3 regions of the Streptomyces sp. NPDC056144 genome follow, and region 1 is predicted to be linked to each of the others. Evidence: predicted binding sites of a transcription regulator. Region 1 holds the regulator's gene; each other region holds the start of a gene.

Region 1 (6,258 bases):
GGACGGCGGCGAAGTCGGCGGCGGAGAGCAGCGCGGCGAGCTGCTTGGTCGTCATGAGCTCGGAGACCTCGGGGAAGCGGGTACGGCGGGACTGCTTCCCGGCCTCGCGCGCGGTGGCGCGCCACTTGGCGAGGGCCTTGAGGCCGCGGTCGCCCTTCCACTGGGTGATGCAGCGGGAGGCGGCCCACGGCACGATCGCGTCGACGCCGGTCTCCGTCATGGTCTCGACGGCGAGTTCGCCCCGGTCTCCCTTGGGCAGCGCCTGGACGACGGTGATCCGGGGCGTCTCCTCGGCGTCCTCGTGCACCTCGTCGACCCGTACGGTCAGCTGGTCCTTGCCCTCGGCGGCGAGCACGACGCACTCGGCCCAGCGGCCCCGCCCGTCGGCGAGGACGAGCTCCTCGCCTTCCCGCAGCCGCTTCACGGAGACGGCGTGCCGTCCCTCGGGCCCGTCGAGGAGGAAGCTCCCGGGCCCGGGGACGGTGTCGACGACGAAGACGGGTGCGGTCATGAGGCGCTCCTGTGGGCGAGCCCGGGAAGGTCGGAGGAATCGGTGGAACCGGCGGCACCGGCGGCACCGGCGGGATCGGCGGGATCGGCGGCGCCGGAGGTGTCACAAGAAGAGGAGGAGCCGGCGAACTCGGCCGCGCCCGGCGCCCCCTCGGGACAGCCGAAGAGCCCCGCCCGCGCGGCCTCCAGCTCCGCGACGAGGACGTCGACCAGCTGCCCGGCGGGCAGCTCCCGGGCCAGCCGGTGGCCCTGCCCCGCCCACAGCGCCATGCCCTGCGCGTCGCCGGAGTCGGCGGCGGCCTTGCGGATCGGCGCGGTGAGGTGGTGGACCTCGGGGTACGCGGCGGGGGCGTACGGCCCGTGCTCGCGCATGAAGCGGTTGACGAGCCCGCGCGCGAGACGCCCGGAGAAGGCCCGGGTGAACGCGGTGCGGTGGAAGAGCGGATCGGTCAGGGCCCGCTTGTGGAGCGGGTGGGCGCCCGACTCGGGGCAGGCGAGGAAGGCGGTGCCGAGCTGGGCGGCGTCGGCCCCGGTGGCGAGGACCGCGGCGATCTGCGCGCCGCGCATGATCCCGCCGGTGGCGACGATCGGCAGCCGTACGGCCTCGCGGACCTGGGGGACGAGGGCGAGGAGCCCGATGCCGGGCGTGTCGTCGTCCTCGGGGTCGTCACGGTACGAGCCCTGGTGCCCGCCCGCCTCGACGCCCTGGACGCAGACGGCGTCGGCCCCGGCCCGCTCGGCTTCGAGGGCCTCCTCGACGGAGGTGACGGTGACGATCGTGTACGTACCGACGCGGGCGAAGGCGGCGAGCGTGTCGGCGTCGGGACAGCCGAAGGTGAAGGAGACGACCCGGACGGGGTCGTCGAGGAGGATGGCCAGCTTGGCGTCGTACGCGTCGGTGCCGCAGTCGTCGAGGTCGCCGAGCGGCGTGTCGTACCAGGCGGCCTCGCCGGCGAGCTGGTGGCGGTAGACCTCCACGGCGGCGGGGCCGTCGGTCCGGCCGCCGCTCGGCGGGACGAAGACGTTGACGCCGAAGGGGCGCGCGGTCAGCCCGCGCACCTGCTTGATCTCCTGGTAGAGGCCTCCGGCGGTCTTGTACCCACCGGCCAGGAAGCCGAGCGCACCGGCCTCGCAGACGGCTCCGACGAGCTCGGGACAGGAACCGCCACCCGCCATGGGGGCCTGCACGATCGGAAACCGAGAGAGATCGTTCAGTGCGGTGGTGGACATATGGGCATCGTGTCATGCCCCTGCTTCCGGGCCGAATCGGTACGTCAGGTCACGCGAAAGGGCGGTATCCACTGGATACCGCCCCTTCTCACACGCACAACCCGCAACCCGGACCTATCGCCCGCCGAAGGCGGCCTTCAGGGGCCTACCGCCCGTTGAAGGCGTCCTTCAGTCGCGAGAACAGCCCCTGCTGCCCCGGCTGACTGTGCCTACCCGGGGGACGACCCCCGGACCCCCAGCCGAGCGCCTACCGCCCGTTGAAGGCGTCCTTCAGTCGCGAGAACAGCCCCTGCTGCCCCGGCTGGAACTGGCCCGTGGGCCGTTCCTCGCCGCGCAGCTTGGCGAGTTCGCGCAGGAGCCGCTCCTGCTCGGCGTCGAGCTTGCCGGGCGTCTGGACCTCGACGTGCACGATCAGGTCACCGCGCCCGTTGCCGCGCAGGTGCGTGACGCCCCGGCCGTGCAGCGGGACCGACTGGCCGGACTGCGTGCCCGGACGGATGTCGATCTCCTCCAGGCCGTCGAGCGTCTGCAGCGGCACCTTCGTGCCGAGCGCGCCCGCCGTCATCGGGATCGTCACCGTGCAGTGCAGGTCGTCGCCGCGCCGCTGGAACGTCTCGTGCGGGGTCTCCTGGATCTCCACGTACAGGTCGCCGGCGGGGCCGCCGCCGGGGCCGACCTCGCCCTCGCCCGCGAGCTGGATCCGGGTGCCGTTGTCGACACCGGCCGGGATCTTCACGGTGAGGGTGCGGCGGGAACGGACCCGGCCGTCGCCCGCGCACTCGGGGCACGGGGTCGGGACGACGGTGCCGAAGCCCTGGCACTGCGGGCAGGGCCGGGAGGTCATGACCTGGCCGAGGAAGGACCGCGTGACCTGGGAGACCTCGCCGCGGCCGCGGCACATGTCACAGGTCTGCGCGGAGGTGCCGGGAGCGGCGCCCTCACCCGAACAGGTGGTACAGACGACGGCCGTGTCGACCTGGATGTCCTTGGTGGTGCCGAAGGTCGCCTCGTTGAGGTCGATCTCCAGGCGGATCATGGCGTCCTGGCCGCGGCGGGTCCGCGAGCGCGGTCCGCGCTGCGAGGACTGGCCGAAGAAGGCGTCCATGATGTCGGAGAAGTTGCCGAAGCCACCGGCTCCGAAGCCGCCCGCGCCACCGCCGCCGGAGGCCGAGAGGGGGTCGCCGCCGAGGTCGTAGACCTGCTTCTTCTGCGGGTCCGAGAGGACCTCGTAGGCGGCGTTGATCTCCTTGAAGCGCTCCTGCGTCTTCGGATCAGGGTTGACGTCCGGGTGCAGCTCGCGCGCGAGCCTCCGGAAGGCCTTCTTGATCTCGTCCTGGGAAGCGTCGCGGCGCACGCCGAGCACGGCGTAGTAGTCCGTGGCCACTTACGACTCCGCCAGGATCTGTCCGACGTAACGTGCCACTGCGCGTACCGCTCCCATCGTTCCGGGGTAGTCCATGCGGGTCGGTCCGACCACGCCGAGTTTGGCGACTGCTTCGCCGCCCGAACCGTAGCCGACCGAGACGACCGAGGTGGAGCTGAGCCCCTCGTGGGCGTTCTCGTGCCCGATCCGTACGGTCATGCCCGATTCCTTGGCCTCGCCCAGCAGCTTGAGGAGCACGACCTGCTCCTCGAGGGCCTCCAGGACGGGCCTGATCATCAGGGGGAAGTCGTGTCCGAAGCGGGTGAGATTGGCGGTTCCGCCGATCATCAGCCGCTCCTCGTGCTCCTCCACGAGCGTTTCGAGGAGGGTCGCGAGCACGGTCGAGACCGTGGCGCGGTCCTCGATCTCCTCGAAGGACTCGGGGAGGTCCTGCACCAGCTGCGGCACGTCGGCGAACCGGCGGCCGACGACCCGGCTGTTGAGCCGGGCCCGCAGGTCGGCGAGGGAGGTCTCGCCGAAGGGCGCGGGGCAGTCGACGACCCGCTGCTCGACCCGGCCGGTGTCCGTGATGAGCACGAGCATCAGGCGGGCCGGGGCCAGCGAGAGCAGCTCCACGTGCCGGACGGTCGAGCGGGTGAGCGAGGGGTACTGGACGACGGCGACCTGACGGGTCAGCTGCGCGAGCAGCCGGACCGTGCGGCCGACGACGTCGTCGAGGTCGACGGCCCCGTCGAGGAAGTTGTGGATGGCCCGCCGCTCGGGCGTCGACAGGGGCTTGACGCCGGCGAGCCGGTCGACGAAGAGCCGGTAGCCCTTGTCGGTCGGGATGCGCCCCGCACTCGTGTGAGGCTGGGCGATGTACCCCTCCTCCTCCAGCACGGCCATGTCGTTGCGGACGGTGGCGGGCGACACGCCGAGCTTGTGGCGCTCGGTGAGCGCCTTCGAGCCGACGGGTTCCTCGGTGCCGACGTAGTCCTGGACGATGGCGCGCAACACCTCCAGCCTGCGTTCGCTGAGCATCGTGCGCACCTCCAGCTGTCGGTCAGTCGATCCGGTTGCTCCGCTTTTGGCACTCGCCCTGTCTGAGTGCCAGCAATCCCCCGGCCAGTGTACGGCGGCGGGCAACGCTCCTGGCAAGGAGGAGGCGGCGCACCCGTTAGCGTCGCCCCATGGAGACGGATTGGGAAGCGTACGGATGGGAGCGGCTCGCCGACGGAGTGGGCAGGCGCCGACTGCCGGGCTGGGACGCGACGGTGGGGCTCGTCCTGGGCGCACGGGGGATCCTGCTGTACGACACGGGGTCCTCGCTCGCCGAGGGCGCCGAACTGCGGGCGCAGGTGGCAGAGCTCACGGGCGGCCGCAAGGTGACGCACATCGCACTCAGCCACCCCCACTTCGACCACGTGCTCGGCACGGCGGTCTTCGCGGGGGCGGAGGTCTTCGGCGCGGTCGGCTCGGACGAGCTCCTGGGCTCCGCCCGGGGCCGGGAGGAGATGCGCGCGGACGCCGTGAAGCAGGGGCTGGACGCGGCGGAGGCGGAGGCGGCCGCGGACGTCCTGGTCGCCCCGCGCCACCTCGTGTCGGGCGAGTGGACGCTCGACCTGGGCGGCCGCCAGGTCCTCCTGGCGAACGTGGGACCCGGCCACACGGGCCACGACCTGGCCCTGTGCGTCCCCGGCTCCCGCGAGGTGGTCTTCTGCGGCGACCTGGTGGAGGAGTCGGGCGAGCCGCAGGCGGGCCCGGACGCGATCCCGTCCCGCTGGCCCGACGCGCTGGACCGGCTCCTCTCCCTGGGCGGCGAGGACGCGGCGTACGTCCCCGGCCACGGGGCGGTGGTGGACGCCACGTTCGTCCGGACACAGCGCGAGGAGCTGGCACGGCGCTTCGCGGTGTCATAACGTCCCCCAAATGCGCAGCTACAACCCGGACCTGACGCCCCCGTGGAAGAAGTCGGCCCCCGTCCCGGAGATCCCGGCGGACCACGACCTGGTCGTGGAGGAGGTGTCGACGGGCTTCTGCGGTGCGGTGATCCGCTGCGAGGCGGGCACGGTGACGCTGGAGGACCGCTTCGGCAAGCACCGGGTCTTCCCCCTGGCCCCGCGCGGCTTCCTCCTGGAGGGGCGGGTGGTGACCCTGATCCGTCCCGTCGCGCCGTCGTCCTCCGCCCGCCCCACCCGCACGGCCTCGGGCTCGCTCGCGGTCCCGGGTGCCCGGGCCCGCGTGGCGCGGGCGGGCAGGATCTACGTGGAGGGCCGCCACGACGCGGAACTCGTCGAACGGGTGTGGGGCGACGACCTGCGCATCGAGGGCGTGGTCGTCGAGTACCTCGAAGGCGTCGACGACCTCCCCGCCATCGTCGCCGACTTCGCCCCGGCCCCGGACGCCCGGCTGGGCGTCCTGGTGGACCACCTGGTCCCGGGTTCGAAGGAGTCGAGGATCGCCGCGCGGGTGACCGGCGAGGACGTCCTGGTCGTCGGCCACCCGTACATCGACATCTGGGAGGCCGTGAAACCGTCCTCGGTGGGCATCAGGGCCTGGCCGAGGGTCCCCCGCGGCCAGGACTGGAAGACGGGCGTCTGCCAGGCCCTGGGCTGGCCCCACGACAACACGGGCGCGGTCTGGCAGGCGATCCTGAACCGCGTGACCTCCTACAAGGACCTGGAACCGGAACTCCTGGGCCGAGTGGAAGAACTGATCGATTTCGTGACGGCGCCGTAAGAGCCGCCTCCCCCGTGTAGGCAATCGTCCCGCAAGGCGGGACCGGTGGGCACACGGGACGGGCCCCCGTGTGGGCAATCGTCCCGCAGGGCGGGACGGGTGGGCACACGGGACGGCGCACCGTGCCGGGCCTAGGCTTCCGCGCCCGGACCCGCACCCGAGGCGCGGCGCCCCGGGTAGGGCCACGCCCACAGGAACCGCCCGGAAAGCGGCTCCGCCCTCAGTCCACCAGGTCCCGCACCACCGCGTCCGCAAGCAGCCGACCCCGCAGGGTAAGGATCGCCCGCCCCGCCTCGTAAGCCTCGGGCTCAAGGAGCCCATCCTCCATGGCCTTCCGGGAAGCCGCCCGCCCCGCCGGCTTGAGGATCGACAGCTCGACGCCCTCCCGAAGCCGCAGCTCCAGCAGGATCCGCTCG
Region 2 (6,258 bases), on a different contig from region 1:
CGGGTGGATGTGGCTGGACGCCGACAAGCTGGTCGTGGCGGCGCTGGCCGACCTGGACCGGGGGAAGACGCTGTCGATCCCGGACCCGCGCTACAAGGCCCTCATGGGTGTGGTGAAGCTGGCGCCGCGGGGGCTGCTCGGCGGGGTCTCGTCGAAGGCGGGACGGAAGTACGGTCCGCAGTAGCCGCCACGCCCCCGCGACCTAGACTGGAAGGGTCCTACCTGGGGGTCTGGGTCGGGAGGCGGCGCCATGACATTCGTACAGATCATCGACTGCAAGACCAGTCGGGTCGACGACCTCAACCGGCTCATGGACCAGTGGGTCGAACGGACCGAGGGCAAGCGGACCGCGATCCACAGCATCGTCGGGAAGGACCGGTCGGACGCGTCGCACGTCGTGGAGATCGTGGAGTTCCCCTCGTACGACGTGGCCATGCGGAACTCGCAACTGCCCGAGACCGACCGGATCTTCCGGGAGATGGTCGCCCTCTGCGACGAGATGCCGACCTTCACCGACCTGGACGTCGTCCGGGACGAGGCGCTCTACAAGGCCAACGTCCGCCGCTTCTTCGACCTGATCGCGACCACCGACGAGGAGCTCCCGCCGCTGGACGAGGTGTTCGCCGAGGGGTACCACGACCACGACCCCACCAACCCGCAGGACGCCCACGGCATGGACGCGCTGCGCCGCGAGGCGGAGATGTGGCGCGGGGCGTTCGACTTCGCCTTCACGGTCGAGGACCAGCTCGCCGACGGGGACCGGGTCTGCACGCGCTGGACGTGGAACGGCACGCACGTCGGCGACTTCATGGGGCTCCAGCCCACCGGGCAGAAGGTCTCCATGACCGGCACGGTGATCCACCGGTTCCGGGACGACGGGAAGATCGTCGAGGGCTGGTGGCAGTACGACCTGCTCGGCCTGATGGGCCAGCTCGGCGCGGTCGAGGCGTGAGCCCGGCGACCGGACAGCACTGAGGCCCGGTGCTCCCGCGACGGGAGCACCGGGCCTCGGCGATCGGCTACGAGCGAGCAGTCGCCACAAGCGAGCGGTCGCTACGAGCGATCAGACGCTACGAGCCTCAGTGGGAGTGGCCGTGGCCGTGGGAGTGACCCGCGTCCGCCGGCTCCTCCTCCTTCTTCTCCACCACGAGGGTCTCGGTGGTGAGGAGCAGGGAGGCGATCGAGGCGGCGTTCTCCAGGGCGGAGCGCGTCACCTTCACCGGGTCGATGACGCCGGCCTTGACCAGGTCGCCGTACTCGCCGGTCGCGGCGTTGAAGCCCTGGCCCTTGTCGAGCTCCGACACCTTCGAGGTGATGACGTAGCCCTCGAGGCCGGCGTTCTCGGCGATCCAGCGCAGCGGCTCGACGGCGGCGCGGCGGACGACCGCGACACCCGTGGCCTCGTCGCCGGTCTTGTCGAGGTTGCCCTCGAGGACCTTGACGGCGTGGACGAGCGCGGAGCCACCACCGGAGACGATGCCTTCCTCGACCGCGGCGCGGGTCGCGGAGATGGCGTCCTCCAGACGGTGCTTCTTCTCCTTGAGCTCGACCTCGGTCGCGGCGCCGACCTTGATCACGCAGACGCCGCCGGCGAGCTTCGCGAGGCGCTCCTGGAGCTTCTCGCGGTCCCAGTCGGAGTCCGTGGACTCGATCTCGGCCTTGATCTGGCCGACGCGACCGGCGATGTCCTCGGCGTTGCCGCCACCGTCGACGATGGTGGTGGCGTCCTTGGAGATGGTCACGCGGCGGGCGGTGCCCAGCACGTCCAGACCGGCCTGGTCGAGCTTGAGGCCGACCTCCTCGGCGATGACGGTGGCACCGGTGAGGGTGGCCATGTCGCCGAGCATCGCCTTGCGGCGGTCACCGAAGCCGGGGGCCTTGACGGCCACGGCGTTGAAGGTGCCACGGATCTTGTTGACGACGAGGGTGGAGAGCGCCTCGCCCTCGACGTCCTCGGCGATGATCAGGAGCGGCTTGCTGCCACCGGCCTGGATGACCTTCTCGAGGATGGGGAGCAGGTCCTGGATCGAGGAGATCTTGCCCTGGTTGATCAGGATGTACGGGTCGTCGAGGACGGCCTCCATACGCTCCTGGTCGGTGACCATGTACGGGGACAGGTAGCCCTTGTCGAAGGCCATGCCCTCGGTGAAGTCGAGCTCCAGGCCGAAGGTGTTGGACTCCTCGACGGTGATGACACCGTCCTTGCCGACCTTGTCCATCGCCTCGGCGATGAGCTCGCCGACCTGCTGGTCCTGCGCGGAGAGCGCGGCGACGGCGGCGATGTCGGACTTGTCCTCGATCGGGCGCGCGGTGGCGAGCAGCTCGTCGGAGACTGCCTTGACGGCGGCGTCGATGCCCTTCTTCAGGGCGGCCGGGGAGGCGCCGGCGGCGACGTTGCGCAGACCCTCGCGGACCAGGGCCTGGGCGAGCACGGTGGCGGTGGTGGTGCCGTCACCCGCGATGTCGTTGGTCTTGGTCGCCACCTCCTTCACGAGCTGGGCACCGAGGTTCTCGTACGGGTCGTCGATCTCGACCTCGCGGGCGATCGTGACACCGTCGTTGGTGATGGTGGGGGCGCCGAACTTCTTGTCGATGACGACGTTGCGGCCCTTGGGGCCGATCGTCACCTTCACCGTGTCGGCAAGCTTGTTGACGCCGCGCTCAAGGGCGCGACGGGCGTCCTCGTCGAACTTCAGGATCTTCGCCATGGGAGCGGTTCAGCCCTCTCGGAATCAGGTGGAACGAACTGCGCCCCCGGACGCCCGGTGCGGGGTCAAGGGGCGCAGCTCAAAGCATCTGGTTGCAGATACTTCGGTGAATTACTTCTCGACGATCGCGAGCACGTCGCGAGCCGAGAGGACGAGGTACTCCTCGCCGTTGTACTTCACCTCGGTGCCGCCGTACTTGCTGTACAGCACGATGTCGCCGGTCTTGACGTCGAGCGGCAGGCGCTCGCCGTTCTCGAAGCGGCCCGGGCCCACGGCCAGGACGACGCCCTCCTGGGGCTTCTCCTTGGCGGTGTCCGGAATGACCAGGCCAGAGGCGGTGGTCTGCTCGGCGTCGAGCGGCTGGACCACAATGCGGTCCTCGAGCGGCTTGATGGCAACCTTGGAGCTGGTGGTCGTCACGATCCGACCTCCCCCTTCGGAGATTACGGGGTTAACTGTCTGAGGTGGCGACCAGGTGGATCCGTCGTCGCGGGTGCCGGACCTGCCCGTCGCTGTGTTGGCACTCTCCAGTGGGGAGTGCCAGAGCCGAGACTATGGCCGCGATTAGCACTCGGTCAAGCGGAGTGCCAATTCCCGACCGTCGAGCGCGTCGTCGCACCCGTCATCCCAGCCGCCGTCACGGCGCTGTTGCCGTCCCGTGAGGACAACGTGCTCGCGGAGCCGGCGGTTCCGTACGAGGGTGCGGGCATGGCGACCACACCCCGCCCCCGGGTACGCACGGCCCACGACGTCCTGTTCGCCCTGGCGCTCCTCCTGCTCGACGGCGTCCTCGCCCTGATCACCCTCTTCATGCTCGGGCTGCGCGCCTGGACGTCGGTCCACGAACGGGTGGACACCTGGCCGCCACCGATGGACTGGATCCCCGTGCTGCTCTTCGTCACGATGACGGCGGGCCTGCTGCTGCTCGCGTTCGCGCTGCGGCGCGGCGGCTGGCCCTGGAGTGCCGGAGCACAGTTCCTGGCGGCCGGACTCCTCGCCGTGGCGACGGTCGCGGTGGGGACGGAGGAGTGGACGCGCTCGCACCCCGCCCCGCCGTCGGCCCCGGCCCCGGCGGAGCAGCGCTGCGTGTGCACCAGCGGGGGCGGGCCGTGCGAGTGCCCGGGAGGGTGAGCCCCGCCTCGCCCTCCCGGGAAGCCTTCAGCCCAGGGGAAGCCCCTCCGCCCGTACGTGCTCCACGCCCGCGCGTACGTGCTCCACGCCCGCGCGGCGCTCCCCCTCGCGGGTCTGTTCCACGGCCTTGCGGCCGAGGCGCTCCAGCGGGTCGACGGCGGAGGCGCAGCCGGTGAGGCAGAGCAGCAGGGTCGCGGCGATCAGGGCGCACGTACCGCGCCGCCGGCTCATACGTAGTCCTCCAGCTTCGCGACCGCGTACCCCTTCGCCGTGATCACGTTCATCACCCGCCGGACCATGTCGGACATCGAGCCCTTCCAGTCCTCCTCGCCGCGGAAGTGCGTGAGGACGATGTCCCCGGGGTGCAGGTCCCGGTCCCACTCGCGCCACTCCATGTGGTCGGGGAAGGCCTCGGCGGCCCACAGCGGGACCGCCTTGACGCCGCAGGTCTTCGCGGCGCGCAGGGTGTCCTCGTTGTAGTTGCCGTAGGGCGGGCGGAAGAGCGGGGGCCGCTTGCCGAATCGTTTCTGGATGACGTCCTGCATGCCGCAGATCTCGCGCTTCTGCTGCGTGTACGAGAGCGCCGGCAGGTAGCGGTGGTTGAGCGTGTGGTTGTGGAGGGCGACCCCTTCCGGCAGCGACTTCTGCATCTTGGCGAAGTACGGGTAGTCGTCCTTGACGACGTAGTCGCTGAGGAAGGCGCTGTACGGGATGCGCAGGTCCTTCATCATCCGCAGCAGCTCGGGGTCCTTCTCCGCGCCGTCGTCGATGGTCAGGAAGACGACCTTCTGCTTGGTCGGGACGGTGGTGAAGACCGGCGGCAGCCCCTCCCCGTCCGTCTCGAAGCCCTTGCGCGTGGTGATCCGCGGCTTGGTCTTCGGCGGGGCCGGGGCCTCAAGGGGCGCCTTGGCGAGCCCCCACTTCTTCGCGGCGAGCACGCGCGCCGCCCGCTGTCGCTTGACCTTCTCGACGTACGCGTTCAGGGCGCCGCCCGAGCCGGCCGCCTGCCCCTGGCCCTGCCCCTGCCGCCCCTGCTGGCCCGGCGCGGGGGCCGGCGCCCCGTGCCCGCGCTCGGCGGCCTCTTCGGAGCAGGCGGTGGCGGCGGACGTGAGTGCCGCGACGACGAGAGCGGCCCCGAGGGTCCGCCGGAAAAGACGCGCGCTCTTCACCATGGATTCTTCCTCTTGTCGTACTAGTCGTACTAGCCGTATGGCGCCGCATCCTGTCAGCGTTCGTGGCTCTGCGTGACACGACACCGCCAATCCGTCACCTTCGTCCCCCGGGCGGCCCACAGCGCCCCGGACCCGCGGCAGGCACCACAATGGGACGGGTGACCGACCTCGCCGCCTTCACCGCCCTACTCACGCCCGAGGGGCAGACGCTCCTCGCCGCCCTGCGCGACTACGAGCCCTCCCAGGAGCTCGCGGTCGTCTCCCGGCTGCGCCGCGACCACCCGGCGGAGCTCGTCACGGCGGCGGTCGGGCAGGCCCGGCTGCGGCAGCGCGCGGTGGCGAAGTTCGGCGCCGAGGACGCGTACCGGATGTACTTCACGCCCAACGGCGTCGAGCAGTCGACCCGCGCCTCCGTCGGCACCTACCGCGCGGCCCGCCTCAAGGCGCTCGGCGTCCGCAGCGTCGCCGACCTGTGCTCGGGCATCGGCGGCGACGCCCTCGCGCTCGCCCGCGCCGGAATCTCCGTCCTCGCCGTCGACCGCGACCCGCTGACCGCCGTCGTGGCCCGCGCGAACGCCGAGGCGCTCGGACTCGCCGACCTGATCGAGGTCCGCGAGGCCGACGTCACCGAGATCGACACGGAGCCGTACGACGCGGTCTTCGTCGACCCGGCCCGGCGCGGCGGCCGCGGCCGGATCTTCGACCCGGAGGCGTACTCCCCGCCGCTCTCCTGGGCCGTCCAGGCGGCCCGTACGGCCCGGCAGGCCGCGGCCCTCAAGGTGGCGCCCGGCATCCCGCACGAGGCCGTCCCCGAGGAGGCCGAGGCCGAGTGGATCTCGGACGGCGGGGACGTGAAGGAGGCGGTGCTCTGGTTCGGCACCGACCCGGGCGCGCGCCGCGCCACCCTCCTGCCCTCGGGCGCCGGAATCACCGGCCGCGGCCTCCCCGACCCGGCGGTCCGCCCGGTCGGCCGCTACCTGTACGAGCCCGACGGCGCCGTCATCCGCGCGCACCTGGTCGCCGAGGTCGCCGAGGAGCTCGGCGGCGGCCTGATCGACGAGACGATCGCGTACATCACGGCGGACGAGCTCACCCCCACCCCGTACACCTCCGCCTACGAGATCACCGACGAACTCCCCTTCAACCTCAAGAAGTTGAAGGCCCTCCTGCGGGAACGCGAGGTCGGCACCCTGACGGTGAAGAAGCGCGGCTCGGCCGTCGAACCCGAGGAGATCCGCCGCAAGGTG
Region 3 (6,258 bases), on a different contig from region 1:
CCTGGAGGCGGGCGCGGGCATCCGGCAGCCGATGACGGCGTACGCCGCCGCCCACGCGGAGCACGTACGCCTCATCGAGGACCGCTTCATGGAGATCCGCCAGGCGGTCGGCACCACGGTCGACCGCGCCCCCGAGACCGTCGCCTTCCTCCGCGAAACGGTCGAGGACCTGAAGGCGAACGGCTTCGTCGCCGACTCCCTCGCCCGCGCCGGCCAGGACCCGGCGCTGGTCGCTCCGTAAGGACGGATTCCGGTCGAGAAAGCGTGCCGGGCGGGGCCTAAAAGGGCCCTTTCCGGCCCCTCAGGGGACCTGTGCGGAGGCGTACGCCCTCCCCCGCACCCCCGGGGTCCAGCCGCCTCGCGGCGGGCCGCCCAGGGCCCTCCCCGACCCTCCCCACACCACCTCTGACCTGCACTTTCTCCCCCAACTCCCCTATCCTGGAGACCTACTTGGAGGGGGATTTCCATGGACCGCAACAGCCTCGCCCGCCGTGACATCCGCACGGTCGAGGACGTCCTGAGCCTGCTCGACGGGCTCTTCGCGCCCGATGCCGACCGGTGGTCGGAGGACGGGGCCGGCTGGTGGGACGGGTTCTACGCGGACCGGGACAAGCCGGTGCCGTTCTTCGTCCCCAAGCCGGACGAGAACCTCGTCTCGTACGCGGAGAGGGGGCTGCTCCCGAAGGGCGGGCGGGTGCTCGACCTGGGGTGCGGGCCCGGCCGGAACACCGTCTACCTCGCCTCGCTCGGATACGAGGTCGACGCGGTCGACCTGTCCGCCACCGCCCTCGCCTGGGCGGCGGAACGGGCCCGTGAGACGGGCGCGGAGGGCGCCATCAGGTTCGTGAACGGGAACGCCTTCGCCGCCGACGGGATCGACGAAATCGACGGCCCGTACGACCTCGTCTACGACTCCGGCTGCCTCCACCACCTGCCCCCGCACCGCCGCGTCAGCTACCTCGCGCTCCTCGGCCGCGTCCTCGCGCCCGGCGGGCACTTCGCGCTCACCCAGTTCGCCGCCGGCGAGGGCGGCATGGGCTCGGAGCTGCCGGACGCCGACTTCTACCGGAAGGGGCGGCTGGACGGCGGACTCGCCTTCACCGCCGACGAGTTGCGCGCGCTCTTCGCCGACCTGAACGAGGTCGAGATCCGGCGCATGCGCGACGAACCGGCGGAGTCGGAGCGCTTCGGGGAGTCCTTCCTCTGGACGGGGCTCTTCCGCCGCTGACCCCGGCCGGATTTCATGATCATCTCGGGTGCACAATGGCCGCATGTCAAAGACGACTAATGCACCCAACCACCCCAACAGCCCCAACTCCCCGAAAACAGCCACCCTCGACGACGCCGACTCCGTCAGCCGCTCCCTGGCCCGCGCCTTCCACGACGACCCGATGATGGGGTTCTTCTTCCCCGACGCGGCCACCCGCGAGGAGACGCTCGGCCGCTACTTCTCCACCCTCTTCACCCGCCAGTACGCCCAGAACGCCGTCTGCGAACTCACCGAGTCCGCGGCGGCGTTCTGGGTTCCGGCCGAAGCCGCCGAGAAGGCCGCGCCCGATGCCGGCACCATCGCCGAGCTCACCGCCCTCCTCGGCGACACCGCGCCCCTCTTCGGGCAGGCCGTCGCCGCCTCCGAGGCGCACACCCCCGAGGAACCGCACTGGTTCCTGGCCGTCATCGGCGCCGACCCGGCCGCCCAGGGCCAGGGCCACGGCGCCGCACTCCTCCGCTCCGGCCTCGCCCAGGCCGACGCGGCCGGCCTGCCCGTCTACCTGGAGTCCTCGAAGGAGAGCAACCTCCCCTTCTACGCGCACTTCGGCTTCGCCGTGCGCGAGGAACTCCGCCTGCCCGGCGGCGGCCCGAAGCTGTGGTCGATGTGGCGCGAGGCGCAGGTCTAAGCCCCCTTCAGGTACGCCGCCAGCCGGTCGTACTGCTCCCGCACGCCCGCCTCCATCCCCGCCGCGAGCGCCTGGTCCCTGATCTCGTTCGAGGGCCAGACCGACGTACTGGTCAGCGCGGTCCCGCCGTCGGGCGTCGCGTCGAAGGTGAGGGTGACGCGGACCGGATCGGCGTCCGGCATCTGCTCGAAGACCTCCGTGTAGTCGAGCCGCTCGGCCGGGACGACCTCCTCGTACGTACCGGAGAAGACGATCTCCTGGCCGTCGGGCGCGGTCTGCCCCCAGCGCCAGGCGCCGCCCACCCGCAGGTCGACGTCGACGACCGTCGTGGTCAGCGCGGAGGAGCCGTACCACTCCCGTACCTGCTCGGGGCGCGTCCACGCCTCCCAGAGGCGGCCCGGCGGGGCGTCGAAGGTGCTGGTGATGACCAGCTCCCGGTCGGACGGTGTCGTCAGCAGCGTGACCATGAGAGCGATCCCTTCCGAGGGGGGCTTCCCCTCCAGGATCCACGGAACGCCCGAGGGCGGCACCCCCACACGGGGAGTGCCGCCCTCGGTCGCGTTCAGCGATGAACCACCGATCCCTGGGGATCAGAAGTCCATGTCACCGCCCGGCATGCCGCCGCCGGCGGGCGCGCCCGCCTTCTCCGGCTTGTCGGCGATGACGGCCTCGGTGGTGAGGAACAGCGCGGCGATCGACGCGGCGTTCTGCAGCGCGGAGCGCGTGACCTTCGCCGGGTCGATGATGCCCTCGGCGATGAGGTCGACGTACTCGTTGGTCGCGGCGTTGAGGCCGTGGCCGACGGGCAGGTTGCGGACCTTCTCCGCCACGACGCCGCCCTCGAGGCCGGCGTTGACGGCGATCTGCTTCAGCGGGGCGTCGAGCGCCTTGCGGACGATGTCGGCACCGGTGGCCTCGTCACCCGAGAGCTCCAGCTTGTCGAACACACCGTCGGCCTGGACGAGGGCGACGCCACCGCCGGCGACGATGCCCTCCTCGACGGCCGCCTTCGCGTTGCGAACGGCGTCCTCGATGCGGTGCTTGCGCTCCTTGAGCTCGACCTCGGTCGCGGCACCGGCCTTGATGACGGCCACGCCGCCGGCCAGCTTCGCGAGGCGCTCCTGGAGCTTCTCGCGGTCGTAGTCCGAGTCGGAGTTCTCGATCTCGGCGCGGATCTGGTTCACGCGACCGGCGACCTGCTCGCTGTCACCGGCACCGTCGACGATGGTGGTCTCGTCCTTGGTGATGACGACCTTGCGGGCGCGGCCCAGCAGGTCGAGGCCCGCGTTCTCCAGCTTGAGGCCGACCTCCTCGGAGATGACCGTGCCGCCGGTGAGGATGGCGATGTCGTTCAGCATGGCCTTGCGACGGTCGCCGAAGCCCGGGGCCTTGACCGCGACGGACTTGAAGGTGCCGCGGATCTTGTTGACGACCAGGGTCGACAGGGCCTCGCCCTCGACGTCCTCGGCGATGATCAGCAGCGGCTTGCCCGACTGCATGACCTTCTCCAGGAGCGGAAGGAGGTCCTTCACGGAGGAGATCTTGGAGTTGACGATCAGGAGGTACGGGTCGTCGAGGGACGACTCCATGCGCTCCATGTCGGTGGCGAAGTACGCCGAGATGTAGCCCTTGTCGAAGCGCATACCCTCGGTGAGCTCCAGCTCCAGACCGAAGGTCTGGGACTCCTCGACGGTGATGACGCCTTCCTTGCCGACCTTGTCCATCGCCTCGGCGATGAGCTCGCCGATCTGGGTGTCGGCGGCGGAGATGGAGGCCGTGGAAGCGATCTGCTCCTTGGTCTCGACATCCTTCGCCTGCTCGAGCAGGGCGCCGGAGACGGCCTCGACGGCCTTCTCGATGCCGCGCTTGAGGGCCATCGGGTTGGCACCCGCGGCGACGTTGCGGAGGCCCTCGCGGACGAGCGCCTGGGCGAGAACGGTGGCGGTGGTCGTACCGTCGCCGGCGACGTCGTCCGTCTTCTTGGCGACTTCCTTGACCAGCTCGGCGCCGATCTTCTCGTACGGGTCCTCGAGCTCGATCTCCTTGGCGATGGAGACACCATCGTTGGTGATCGTGGGGGCGCCCCACTTCTTCTCGAGGACGACGTTGCGGCCCTTGGGGCCGAGGGTGACCTTGACGGCGTCAGCGAGCTGGTTCATGCCGCGCTCGAGACCGCGCCGGGCCTCCTCGTCGAACGCGATGATCTTGGCCATGTGAAGTGGTCCTCCCGGACATGGGGTGGATAACGCTCCAGGACCGCGCCGACGCCCGCGACGGACGGCCTCCGCGACTCCGCGTGGTTCCTTGCCCCACCCGGACGGCGACCTCGTCTGCCCGATCCTCGTAGCACTCTCACCTTCCGAGTGCTAACGCCAATGATTAGCACTCGCCCTAGGAGAGTGCAAGCGACTCTCGATGATCGGGACGCACTCATGGGAGAGGGGTGCACCGCTCCGGGAACGCGTGAGGGGCCCGTATCCCCTCAGGGATGCGGGCCCCTCGACGGCGTTGCGTCGGTGGCCGATCGCGCCGCGCTCAGACGGCGAGCTTGACCATGTCCGCCTGCGGACCCTTCTGGCCCTGCGAGATCTCGAACTCGACTCGCTGTCCCTCTTCGAGGCTGCGGTAGCCATCCATCTGGATCGCGCTGTAGTGGACGAAAACATCCGCACCACCGTCGACCGCGATGAAGCCGTAGCCCTTCTCCGCGTTGAACCACTTGACGGTGCCCTGAGCCATGCCTAACTCCCCTATTACTGGCCCTTGCGCGGGCCCCGCACTTCGCGGAACCCGGGTCAGACCCTGCGCCGGAACGCGTCGACCGCCGCTGAATGTATCTGCCCAACTGCCCTCCGCAACAGGCCATTCGGGCGAGAATTCTGGGCACTGCTGAAAGGGGAATTGGGGATAATCCCCGGGCTTCCGGGGCAAGTCGGGCCCGGCAAAACGCGCAGAACGTACACAACGCTCACGCACTTTGGCTGCTTCCTGACGTGCAAGGACGCATTCTCATATGCGGGCGGCACGGGCAGCGGAGGGGGCTTCCCCAACTCTACCCCGCTCAACCATGCAGAATTGCCCCTTCCGCTTTATGGCGCGGAAGGGGCAATTCACGAAACTCGGAACGACTCGGAAGTGATCAGCCGCCGGCGACGGCCGGGATGATCGAGACGCCCGCGCCGGCCGGCGTGGCCGTCTCCAGGCCCTGCTCGAAGCGCACGTCGTCGTCGTTCACGTACACGTTCACGAAGCGGCGCAGCTTGCCCTGGTCGTCCAGGACGCGGGCGGCGATGCCCGCGTGGTTCTTCTCCAGGTCCGCGATGACCTCGGCGAGGGTCGCGCCCTCGGCCTGGACCTCGGACTGGCCGCCCGTGTAGGTGCGGAGGATGGTGGGGATGCGGACGTTCACGGCCATGTCTTCGTACCTCTCGGAGACGCTTGCAGAGCGACGCTTGCGGAGCGCGGGATCAGTGGGCCAGGCCCGCGTCGCGGAACGCGTCCAGGCTCGGGCGGATGGTGGCGGTCGCCTGCGAGGTCTCGGCCACCGCGTCCAGGGTCTTGAGGCCGTCGCCGGTGTTGAGGACGACGGTCGTGAGCTCCGGGTCGAGGAGACCGGCCTCGACGAGCTTCTGGGTCACGCCGACGGTCACGCCGCCCGCGGTCTCCGCGAAGATGCCCTCGGTCCGCGCGAGCAGCTTGATCGCGTCGACGACCTGCTCGTCGTTCACGTCCTCCACCGCGCCACCCGTCCGGCGGGCGATGTCGAGGACGTACGGGCCGTCGGCCGGGTTGCCGATCGCGAGCGACTTGGCGATCGTGTTCGGCTTCTGCGGGCGGACGACGTCGTGGCCGGCCTTGAAGGCGGCCGACACCGGGGAGCAGCCCTCGGCCTGGGCGCCGAAGATCTTGTACGGCTTGTCCTCGACGAGGCCCAGCTTGATGAGCTCCTGGAGACCCTTGTCGATCTTCGTGAGCTGCGAGCCGGAGGCGATCGGGATGACGAGCTGGTCGGGGATGACCCAGCCGAGCTGCTCGCAGATCTCGTACGCGAGCGTCTTGGAGCCCTCGCCGTAGTACGGGCGCAGGTTGACGTTCACGAAGCCCCAGCCCTCGCCGAGCGGGTCGCCGATGAGCTCCGAGCAGAAGCGGTTGACGTCGTCGTAGTTGCCCTCGATGCCGACGAGGTCGCCGCCGTAGACGGCGGCCATGACGACCTTGCCCTGCTCCAGGTCGTGCGGGATGAACACGCAGGAGCGGAAGCCGGCGCGGGCGGCGGCGGCGCCGACGGCGCCGGCCAGGTTGCCGGTGGAGGAGCAGGAGAGGGTGGTGAAGCCGAAGGCGCGGGCGGCTTCGAGCGCCT

The links. The regulator HrcA, encoded in region 1, represses chaperone genes, less so after heat shock. The targets are predictions, from matches to a motif close to TTNGCACTCNGNNNNNCNGAGTGCNAA.
Region 2: a site for HrcA is predicted at 3,273-3,299, ahead of groES (co-chaperone GroES). Genes of this name have one in related genera too.
Region 3: a site for HrcA is predicted at 4,278-4,304, ahead of groL (chaperonin GroEL). Genes of this name have one in related genera too.

Annotation. Positions count from the first base shown of each region.
Region 1 covers NZ_JBHJVF010000005.1:279,915-286,172, reverse strand. The annotation lists gene ACFC0Z_RS17945 (16S rRNA (uracil(1498)-N(3))-methyltransferase) at 1-511, opposite strand, end outside; gene ACFC0Z_RS17940 (nitronate monooxygenase) at 508-1,740, opposite strand; gene dnaJ (molecular chaperone DnaJ) at 1,988-3,124, opposite strand; gene hrcA (heat-inducible transcriptional repressor HrcA) at 3,125-4,144, opposite strand; gene ACFC0Z_RS17925 (MBL fold metallo-hydrolase) at 4,294-5,022, shown strand; gene ACFC0Z_RS17920 (DUF3097 domain-containing protein) at 5,033-5,842, shown strand; gene hemW (radical SAM family heme chaperone HemW) at 6,063-6,258, opposite strand, start outside.
Region 2 covers NZ_JBHJVF010000010.1:228,029-234,286, forward strand. The annotation lists gene ACFC0Z_RS27200 (SDR family NAD(P)-dependent oxidoreductase) at 1-184, shown strand, start outside; gene ACFC0Z_RS27205 (ester cyclase) at 251-952, shown strand; gene groL (chaperonin GroEL) at 1,080-2,708, opposite strand; gene groES (co-chaperone GroES) at 2,820-3,128, opposite strand; gene ACFC0Z_RS27220 (DUF6234 family protein) at 3,417-3,839, shown strand; gene ACFC0Z_RS27225 (hypothetical protein) at 3,867-4,070, opposite strand; gene ACFC0Z_RS27230 (polysaccharide deacetylase family protein) at 4,067-5,011, opposite strand; gene ACFC0Z_RS27235 (SAM-dependent methyltransferase) at 5,161-6,258, shown strand, end outside.
Region 3 covers NZ_JBHJVF010000014.1:116,364-122,621, reverse strand. The annotation lists gene ACFC0Z_RS30940 (transporter substrate-binding domain-containing protein) at 1-241, shown strand, start outside; gene ACFC0Z_RS30935 (class I SAM-dependent methyltransferase) at 467-1,228, shown strand; gene ACFC0Z_RS30930 (GNAT family N-acetyltransferase) at 1,272-1,898, shown strand; gene ACFC0Z_RS30925 (SRPBCC domain-containing protein) at 1,895-2,365, opposite strand; gene groL (chaperonin GroEL) at 2,489-4,111, opposite strand; gene ACFC0Z_RS30915 (cold-shock protein) at 4,434-4,637, opposite strand; gene ACFC0Z_RS30910 (MoaD/ThiS family protein) at 5,038-5,313, opposite strand; gene thrC (threonine synthase) at 5,366-6,258, opposite strand, start outside.